DNA from 3 places in the Lysinibacillus sp. FSL M8-0216 genome. Region 2 is predicted to be linked to each of the others. Evidence: riboswitches for the same ligand, from Rfam matches in the RefSeq annotation. Region 2 holds a riboswitch; each other region holds the start of a gene.

Region 1 (3,282 bases), 2.2 Mb from region 2:
TTTGTACATTTTACGGGCATCCAGGAGGAAGGCTTCCGTACACTTGAAGAAGGTCAAAAGGTTTCATTTGATGTTGTGGAAGGCAATCGCGGCCCGCAAGCATCAAATGTTGTAAAATTATAAGCTAGAATATAGTAAGTGGATGAAGTATTTGAAAATGGCTCAATCCACTTTTTGCATGTTTGCACATAAAAATCCACTTCAACGATTGAAGTGGATTTTTAATTTATTTATTAATCCAATAAAAAGCACCTGGACACACTAATGTTTCCTTTGTTCGGTGTGGATCCTTTAATGTTACACCGATTGGCCCTTCTTTTAAATGACCGAGCGTCATGCTAGATGCTGAGGCTTCCTCATAAAAATCCAAGCGCATATTCGCTAGCTGTAGAGACATAAACTGCTCATGCTGCTCAAACTCGGGTAGTTGTAATACTTTCTGCCAAAGCTGCACCGTCTCCTCCACATCCTTGACAAAAAACTGAATGGATTCCATTGTAATGGCTTGTTTTTCATCAATCGCGCCACTAGCCTTTAATTGAGCCAAACGCTCCTCATCTCCATCTGCCCATTCAATTAAGAAAGGAAAATCCACTGAAAGGCCAGGTCTGCCAAAATGCAATAGCTTCCATTCGATTATCGTGCCGTCTGGTCTTGTGCGGCTACAAGCATCGGGACCATATACTTCATAGCCCAATGCACGCAATCGTTGACCATCGTCTTCAATATTTTTGGTGCGCAAGGCAATTCGTGAAAATCCTTGGCGCTCACGATCACGTTTAAACGTATAATGTAGGGAATATGGGTACAGGGCCGCTTGCTCAAATAAATCACGATCATAAATAGCGATTTGTTCAATATAGCTTAAGCCAAAATAACTTAGCGTATTGTAAGTCCCCCACATCGTGTGTTGACCACCGTTCACTGTATGGACATTTCGTTTATTGAAGAAAACCTTTATATTTTCCGGTGATTCTACTTGATGTACCAGATGATCAAAATATAAAGTCATGGCAATTCCCCTTTCTTTCCCCCATTAGCTTTACCTGGATGTGTAATTGATTTAATATTTACTTAAGAAAAGGAGTTACTATATGGTATGAAAAAAGTGCAATTTACCTACTAACTCCGTTAACTAATTTATTACTAACTATAAAGAGGTGATTTGAATGACAGATCATGTTGCTGCTTTTAAATTGGCATTAGGTAACTATCCTACAGGTGTAACAGTTGTTACAGCTTGTCATGAAACGAATCCAATTGGCTTAACCGTCAATTCTTTTGCATCTGTTTCTATTGATCCACTACTTATTTTATGGTCACTTGATAAAAAATCTCAGCTCCATCCTTACTTTATGAGTGCGGAAAAATTCGCTGTCAATATTTTAGCAAGTGATCAAGAGCAATTATGTACATTATTTGCAAGTAAAGTCCCAGATCGCTTTGCTCAAGCAAAATGGTCTACTTCTTCTTTAGGACTACCGATTTTACATGATACAGCAGCTATTTTACAATGTAAATCCTTTCAGCAAATAGATGCAGGTGATCATACTATTTTTATTGGCCAGGTGCTAGATATTACAAACTCTCAAAAGGAGCCCCTTCTCTATCATCGCCGTCATATCGGTCAGATTCCAAAAAGCTTCTATAGCTAATTGCCATAAAAAAAGGGCCACTTGTAAGCAACGGAAACCATGCTTATTGGTGGCCTTTTCACATCGTTCAACTGAAATGATCCTTTATTTCTTCTGAGGAAATCTCTGCTTTTCAAGCCTATTAATTTGAACAATTACACCATCCTGAATCGTAATATGCACTTCACCAAATTCAAGATTTTGAATGGCCTTTGCAATAGCCTCTAATTTCTTATCTTCTACCTTTGCCGACTGAGCCATACGATACACCCCTTCTTTTTCATCCTTGTTGTACAAAAGAGGCCAATGCATCAAACTGATTGATAGCCCCTCCTATCTCTCAGATACATCGGTTGGAAGTGGCACCTATGTTTCGGTTGCCGAGGCTTCATTGGGCCAAGTCCCTCCACCTATCTTGATAAGAGTACTGCGTTTCTTGAAAATAATTCTATAATTCTGTAATAAGATTGTCAATATAAAATATTAGAAAACCTAGCTGAATACTTTGTAATGATTATTTTAGATTAGAAAACTATCTATATCTAAAGTATTTTATGCCTAATCAACGAGAAATAGATGGCAATCCATTAATTTATTACGAACTCCATTTCCTCATCAAGAATTCAAGGGGACCTCGACGATGTTTAGCTCTCCACCAGACAGAAACAAGCACACATCCTACAAAGTAACAGCAGGCATATAGCATGGAAAAGGTAAGCGTCTGATTCTCCAACTTTTGGCAAACAATTAATATTCCAATCCCAATAAAAACATGGCCGACATAATGCGTTAAAGACAATTGTCCCGTAAAGATCAAAGCTTCAATTACTTTATTTTTACATGTCTCAACAAGATAGATGGAGCCCACGATAAGGACAATTGCCGACGCTGAGTTAGATAGAACATACATCGTATTCGGTGGAATCGGTCCCGTATCAAATAAATACAATGCACTCTCTACATCTAATAAATGGATCGTTGTCATCTTAATAAATATCGTTGAAAAAGTCTCCGTCATTATGACTAGCAATAAGCCCATCACCAATAAGATTTTTCGTAATGAACGATTAGTTAAATCTAATGTGCCGATTACCATGCCAGTTAGAAAGAAACAAATCCAGGGAAATAGTGGATGATAGCCATTAAACATCAAATTTCTTATAAATCCTGCCGGTGTCCAAAAATCAAGATACTCTAGTAATACATATGTTGGATGCCACCCAGCGAAGTAATTAAATTGAATTTGGAGCCATTGTGAAAGGATGAGGATGACACCGATTATGAACATCATCATTTTCTTGGATTGGGCAATCAAACATGCGGCAACAAACATATACACGCCATAATAATGTAAGATATCTCCTGTCCAGCCTACTGCATATAGGACTATTCCTATCACGAATAACAAAAACGACCTCTTCCACAAAGTAAGTCGATTCTTACGAAGAAGTATTGGGTCCTTAGTCTCTCTAGCCTGACGAGTCATTAAAGCTGTTCCTATTCCTGCTAGCATGACAAATACGGCCGAGGCACGCCCCTCAAATAGATTTTGTAAGGCCATCAACCATGTTGAACCATTCGTTGTAGAACCCGTTATGACTCCAAAATTGACAATGAACATACCAAACATGGCGAGAGCTCTTGCAAA
Region 2 (3,282 bases):
TTTAATACTTCTGGCATGAAGTATCGTGACCTTGGTTTGAAGGACAAGCTAGCTGATATGACTGAGGAAGAACAGCTTAAGCTACTTGCTACGGATGGTATGTTAATAAAACGTCCCATCGTAACAGATGGAAAAAAAGTAACTTTAGGGTTTAAAGAATCCGATTTTGAGCAAGCTTGGTTATAACCGTTTTTATCCTTGTTTTTATAGGAGAAGTATGGCACACTGAAAGTGAATATATTACATAATTATGGAGGGGTTTTTTGCATGAGCACACCGAAAGACTTACGTTACTCTGAAGAGCATGAATGGGTAAAAGTAGAAGATGGAAAAGTACGTATTGGTATTACGCACTTCGCACAATCTGAATTAGGAGATATCGTTTTCGTTGAACTTCCACAAGTTGGCGATGAAATCAAAACAGATGATCCATTCGGTAGCGTAGAATCAGTAAAAACTGTTTCTGAATTATATGCACCAATCTCAGGTACTGTAGTGGAAGTAAATGCAGATTTAGAAGATAGCCCAGAATTCGTTAATGAATCACCATATGAAAAAGCATGGATGATCGTCGTAGAGCCTGCTGATGCATCAGAAGTTGATAAACTTATGACAGCAGAACAATACGAAGAGATGACTGCAGAATAAGACAAGCCATAATCAAAAAACGTCGGAAACTACCGGCGTTTTTTATTATATAATAATGTATAAGTGGATATGTCTAAATGGAGGTGGCGTAATGTTCGATGGGAAATGCTTGATAGTAGAAGGACGCTCAGATAAGCTACAAATTGAGCCGATTTTGAACGAGAATGTTACAATACTATGTACGAATGGAACAATTGGAGTGCATCAATTAGAGGAGCTAATAGACCCCTATGAGGGCTGCGAGCTATTTACTTTTTTTGATGCTGATACTTCAGGCGATAAGCTACGCGCTTTAATGGACAGACATTATCCGGAAGCGGAGCATTTACGTACAATGCCGACATATAAGGAAGTAGAAACGACACCAAGAAAAGTGTTAGCAATGATTTTACTGCGTGCGCATTTCTCCATCCATAATGAATATATTTTATAAGGTTGCGTGAACTAAATGGAAGAATGGTCAAAAGAGCAGTGGGAGTCGGCTTTACAGTCGGGAGAAAAAGCTGCGTTTTATTTATATACACCGATGTGTGGTACTTGTGCAGTGGCATCGAAAATGATGTCAATTGTAGAACAACTATTACCTCACCTAAAACTAGGGAAAGCAAATATTAATTTTTTGGAGCAAATTGCTATTGAACATCAAATTGAAAGCGTCCCATGTTTACTTGTGTGTGATGGCGGCAAAGTGACAGAAAAGATTTATGCTTTTCAATCCGTACCATTTTTGTACGAATTGTTAAAAAAATCAATTGACTGAACTTTATTAGCGTGGTAAAGTAACAAATATATTACTAAAACATTAAATATATCGAACTCTTATAAAGAGCGGCGGAGGGAAGTGCCCTATGAAGCCCGGCAACCATCACATAGTGAAAAGGTGCCAAATCACTCAAAGATTTTTTCTTTGAAAGATGAGAGAACGGTTCAACGTATAATACGTGACCCCTTCTACTTGTCTATAAGTGGAGGGGTTTTTTTATATAAGAAAAGGAGTATTCGCTATGATACAGCTTCAAAATATAACGAAGAAATACAAAACAGCAAATGGCGAATTAACGGCAGTCAAAGATGTTAACCTTACTATTAATAAGGGTGAAATTTTTGGCATTATCGGCTATAGTGGCGCTGGTAAAAGTACGATGATTCGTTTACTTAATGGTTTAGAGAAACCAACAGCAGGAACAGTAACGGTGAACAATCAAGAATTTTCTTCGATTAAGGGTCAAAAGCTTAGAGCAGCTAGACAAAAGGTTAGTATGATTTTTCAACATTTTAACCTACTTTGGTCACGAACAGTTGCAGAAAACATTGCCTTCCCATTAGAAATTGCAGGTGTATCAAAAGCTCAACGTGAGGCACGGGTGAAGGAATTGATAGCACTTGTTGGCTTAGAAGGTCGCGATCAAGCATATCCATCGCAGCTGTCTGGTGGACAAAAGCAACGAGTAGGGATTGCACGTGCATTAGCAAATAATCCAGAGGTTTTACTATGTGATGAGGCAACATCTGCACTAGACCCAGAGACAACAGATGCCATTCTTGATTTACTGGTAGATATTAATGAACGGTTAGGGTTAACGATTGTCCTCATTACTCATGAAATGCATGTCATTCGCAAGATTTGTCATCGTGTAGCAGTGATGGAGGCAGGCGAAATTGTAGAGCGTGGGGAAGTATTGCAAGTTTTCCAGGCACCTCAGGCAGCCATTACTAAGAAATTTGTAGCCCAAATTACAAATACAAAGGAAACACAGGATACAGTAGAACAAATCAAAGCAAATTATCCAACTGGACAACTTGTCAAATTGATTTTTGTTGGTGAAAAAACAGAACAGCCAGTTATTTCACATCTAGTGAAGCAATTCGATGTGGAAGTAAGCATCGTACACGGAAATATTTCACAAACGAAAAATGGTGCATATGGTACCCTCATAGTCCAAATTGATGGGTCGAAAGCAAATGTGACTGAAGCCTTAAGCTATTTAAATACAGTGGAAGTACAAACGGAGGTGATTGCAGATGCTAACTAATCTCTTTCCGAATGTAGACTGGGATAGCATGTGGCAGGCTACGTATGAAACATTATATATGACGGCCATTTCTACAGTTATTACATTTATTCTTGGGTTAGCTATTGGAATCGTCCTATTTTTAACAAGTCCCAATCAGTTATGGGCTAATAAAATTGTTAGCTTTTTAACAGGGTCACTCGTTAACATTTTCCGCTCTATCCCATTTATCGTGTTAATTATTTTATTAATTCCATTCACTAAGCTTTTACTAGGTACAATCCGTGGAGCTAATGCTGCTTTACCTGCTTTAATTATCGGTGCGGCTCCATTCTATGCACGTATGGTATTAATTGCGTTACGTGAGATTGATAAAGGTGTCATTGAAGCAGCTCGTTCAATGGGGGCAAAAACATCCACAATTATTTGGAAAGTTCTAATCCCTGAATCATTACCAGCACTAATTTCGGGTATTACGGTTACGGCTGTAGCACTTGTTGGATATACAGCAATGGCAGGGATAATCGGTGCAGGAGGTCTTGGGAACTTAGCCTTCCTAGACGGGTTCCAAAGAAATCGCCAAGATGTGACATTAATGGCAACTATTTTGATCTTAGTAGTC
Region 3 (3,282 bases), 140 kb from region 2:
GATTTCTGGTTCTTTCTCAGCAGAAAGGTTGATCGTTTTTGCATAGCAACCACCCTCAATATTGAATACACCATTATCAGACCAGCCGTGTTCATCGTCACCGATAAGCTTACGGTCTGGATCAGCGGATAATGTTGTTTTACCAGTACCAGATAGACCGAAGAATAATGCTACATCGCCAGCTTCACCAACGTTTGCTGAACAGTGCATAGAAAGGATACCTTGTTGTGGTAATAAGTAGTTCATAATACCGAAAATAGATTTTTTCATTTCACCAGCATATTCAGTACCACCAATTAAGATAATTTTCTTTTCAAGTGATACAATGATGAATGTTTCAGAAGCAGTACCGTCAACCGCAGGATCTGCTTTAAAGTTAGGAGCTGAGATGACAGTGAAGTCTGCAACATGCGAAGCTAATTCGTCTTTAGTTGGACGGATAAATAATTGATGAGCGAAAAGGTTGTGCCAAGCGTATTCATTAATAACTTGGATGCTTAATTGTGAATCTTTGTCAGCACCAGCAAAGCCTTTGAATACAAATAATTCATCTTGTTCTTTTAAATATTTTATTACTTTTACATACAGGTTATCGAACACTTCAGAGGAAATTGGTTGATTGACTTTACCCCAGTCAATTTGATCTTTTGTGCTTTCTTCTTCTACTGTATATTTATCTTTAGGTGAACGACCAGTGTATTTGCCAGTTTCTGCACGAACTGCGCCATCTACTGTTAACATTGCCTCACCACGAGAAGTAGCTTTTTCTGCTAATTGTGGTACTGAAAGTTGAACGTTAATGTTACCGCCGCTTAATAATTCCTTCAGTTCGTTTGCAATTTCTACTGAATTCATCGATTAAATACCATCCTTTTTTATAGTATTCCCTTGATTTAGAGGGATTTTTTCTTAATTTCAAAAATAGTATAACACAATTGGTTAAATAATCTATACTAATTAAGAAATTATTTTAGAGTTTTTATTACTTTTCAATAAACTGACAAAAAATAATGTTTTTCGAGTAGAAAACATTCAATGCTACAGTAAATTGTCTAAAATTTGAGCCACACATATGTTACCACAAGATGCTAGGTATGTTGTAGGGATTAATTTTCTTCTGTTTACATCATCACCCAAGAATGAAAATTTTTATGGTGATTATTTGTTCCTTCCTTACTATACAGTAATACATAAGAAAATATTTGACAACGTTCTACCTTTTCAGTAACATGAAAATTGAACGGATACTCTTATCCCGAGCTGGTGGAGGGTCAGGCCCTGTGAAACCCGGCAACCTGCATGAATTATTTCACGACATGCGTTGGTGCCAACCTGATGCAAGGGAAAATCCCTTGAACGATAAGAGTGAAAGGTAACGAAGTCATTATTCCTTTCCTCATGTATAGTAACGTGAGTAAAGGATTTTTTTATTGTTAAAAATCAATGTAAAGGTAAGTATATGTAGTTCTTTCCTTATTATAATGACGGATCTTTCGAAATCCTCGTGTTAAAAGTAGCAGTTATTTTTTCACGTAAAGTGAAATGACAACAACAGCGGCTTGAGAGTTCAATCCTTAGGAGCGGACTTGACATGGGTAATGAGTACCGTATTCAAATACTTTTTGTAAGAGTAATAGGAGGAAAACTAAATGACAAAACGTCGACTGTTTACATCAGAAAGTGTAACAGAAGGGCATCCAGATAAAATTTGTGACCAGATTTCGGATGCCATATTAGATGCTATTTTAGCAGAAGATCCAAATGCACGTGTAGCGTGTGAGACAACTGTAACAACAGGATTAGTATTAGTAGCGGGAGAAATTACTACTTCTACTTATGTAGATATCAAAGGTATTGTACGTGATACTGTGGCAGAAATCGGATATACACGTGGGAAATATGGCTTTGATGCTGAAAATTTAGCGGTACTTGTAGCAATTGGTGAGCAATCTCCAGATATTGCTCAAGGTGTTGACCAAGCTTTAGAGGCTCGTGAGGGTTCTATGACAGATGCAGATATTGAAGCAATTGGTGCAGGGGACCAAGGCTTAATGTTTGGCTATGCATGTAATGAAACACCTGAGCTAATGCCGTTACCAATTAGCTTAGCTCATAAGTTAGCACGTCGTTTAACTGAAGTTCGTAAATCTGGTGAGCTAGCTTATTTACGCCCCGATGGTAAAACACAAGTAACAATTGAATACGATGACAATAACGTACCTGTACGTGTCGATACAATTGTTATTTCAACACAGCATGATGAAGAAGCAACACTTGAACAAATTCAGGCTGATCTAAAACAACTTGTGATTGCTCCTGTTGTGCCAAGCGAATTATTAGATACAAAAACAAAATACTTTATCAATCCGACTGGCCGTTTCGTCATTGGTGGGCCAAAAGGAGATGCTGGTTTAACGGGCCGTAAGATAATTGTTGATACATACGGTGGCTATGCACGACACGGTGGCGGTGCATTCTCAGGTAAGGATGCAACAAAAGTTGACCGTTCAGCTGCCTATGCGGCACGTTATGTAGCTAAAAATATTGTAGCAGCTGGTTTAGCAGAACGCGCTGAAGTCCAGTTGGCGTATGCAATTGGCGTGGCACAGCCTGTTTCCATTGCTGTTGATACATTTGGTACAGGAAAAGTGAAGGAAAGCGAAATCGTAGAATGGGTTCGTGAGCTATTTGATTTACGCCCAGCAGGAATTATTAAAATGCTTGATCTTCGTCGTCCAATTTATAAACAAACTGCAGCCTATGGTCACTTCGGTCGTACAGATTTAAATGTACCATGGGAACAAACTGATAAAGCTGACGCATTACGTGTAAAAGCACGTCTGTAAACTATTGTGCTAAAGTGCTGAAGTCGTTAGAAAATTATTCTAATGTATGATGAACAAAAGGGGCTTTTCTGCCCCTTTTGTTTTTTTGCAAAAATGCCCCGCCTTTATTCCTTGAACAATGGTCATGGAAAGCGAGGGATTTTTTATAATGAATGTATTCTTTATAAGCTTTTATTTTTGTAGAGATTTATAATACTGACCTTTTTCTACGTATTCACGTACGATACGCTCCATATCCTCTTTATCCTCAGCGTTTAATTCTCGGACAACTTTCGCTGGACGACCTAATGCTAAGCTATTTGGAGGTATGACTTTACCAGGAGGCACAAGACTTCCGGCTCCAATAAATGCACCCTCTCCAATCTCTGCTCCGTCTAAAATAATGGAGCCCATACCGATTAAGGCATTTTTTCGAATGGTACAGCTATGTAAAGTC

What was found. A riboswitch is a leader RNA that binds a small molecule or an ion and turns the genes downstream of it on or off. The one in region 2 is predicted to bind S-adenosylmethionine.
Region 1: another riboswitch for S-adenosylmethionine. It lies ahead of MKX57_RS08215 (YezD family protein); the one in region 2 lies ahead of MKX57_RS19410 (methionine ABC transporter ATP-binding protein).
Region 3: another riboswitch for S-adenosylmethionine. It lies ahead of metK (methionine adenosyltransferase); the one in region 2 lies ahead of MKX57_RS19410 (methionine ABC transporter ATP-binding protein).

What each region holds. Positions count from the first base shown of each region.
Region 1 is NZ_CP152007.1:1,744,629-1,747,910, reverse strand. Features, by position in the region: gene MKX57_RS08230 (cold-shock protein) at 1-123, shown strand, start outside; gene MKX57_RS08225 (VOC family protein) at 227-1,012, opposite strand; gene MKX57_RS08220 (flavin reductase family protein) at 1,170-1,655, shown strand; gene MKX57_RS08215 (YezD family protein) at 1,740-1,895, opposite strand; SAM riboswitch class I at 1,965-2,059, opposite strand; gene MKX57_RS08210 (heparan-alpha-glucosaminide N-acetyltransferase domain-containing protein) at 2,230-3,282, opposite strand, start outside.
Region 2 is NZ_CP152007.1:3,902,273-3,905,554, reverse strand. Features, by position in the region: gene MKX57_RS19430 (arsenate reductase family protein) at 1-186, shown strand, start outside; gene gcvH (glycine cleavage system protein GcvH) at 268-648, shown strand; gene MKX57_RS19420 (hypothetical protein) at 740-1,081, shown strand; gene MKX57_RS19415 (thioredoxin family protein) at 1,097-1,408, shown strand; SAM riboswitch class I at 1,465-1,569, shown strand; gene MKX57_RS19410 (methionine ABC transporter ATP-binding protein) at 1,653-2,681, shown strand; gene MKX57_RS19405 (methionine ABC transporter permease) at 2,671-3,282, shown strand, end outside.
Region 3 is NZ_CP152007.1:3,762,853-3,766,134, reverse strand. Features, by position in the region: gene pckA (phosphoenolpyruvate carboxykinase (ATP)) at 1-855, opposite strand, end outside; SAM riboswitch class I at 1,248-1,366, shown strand; gene metK (methionine adenosyltransferase) at 1,650-2,846, shown strand; gene MKX57_RS18545 (gamma carbonic anhydrase family protein) at 3,018-3,282, opposite strand, start outside.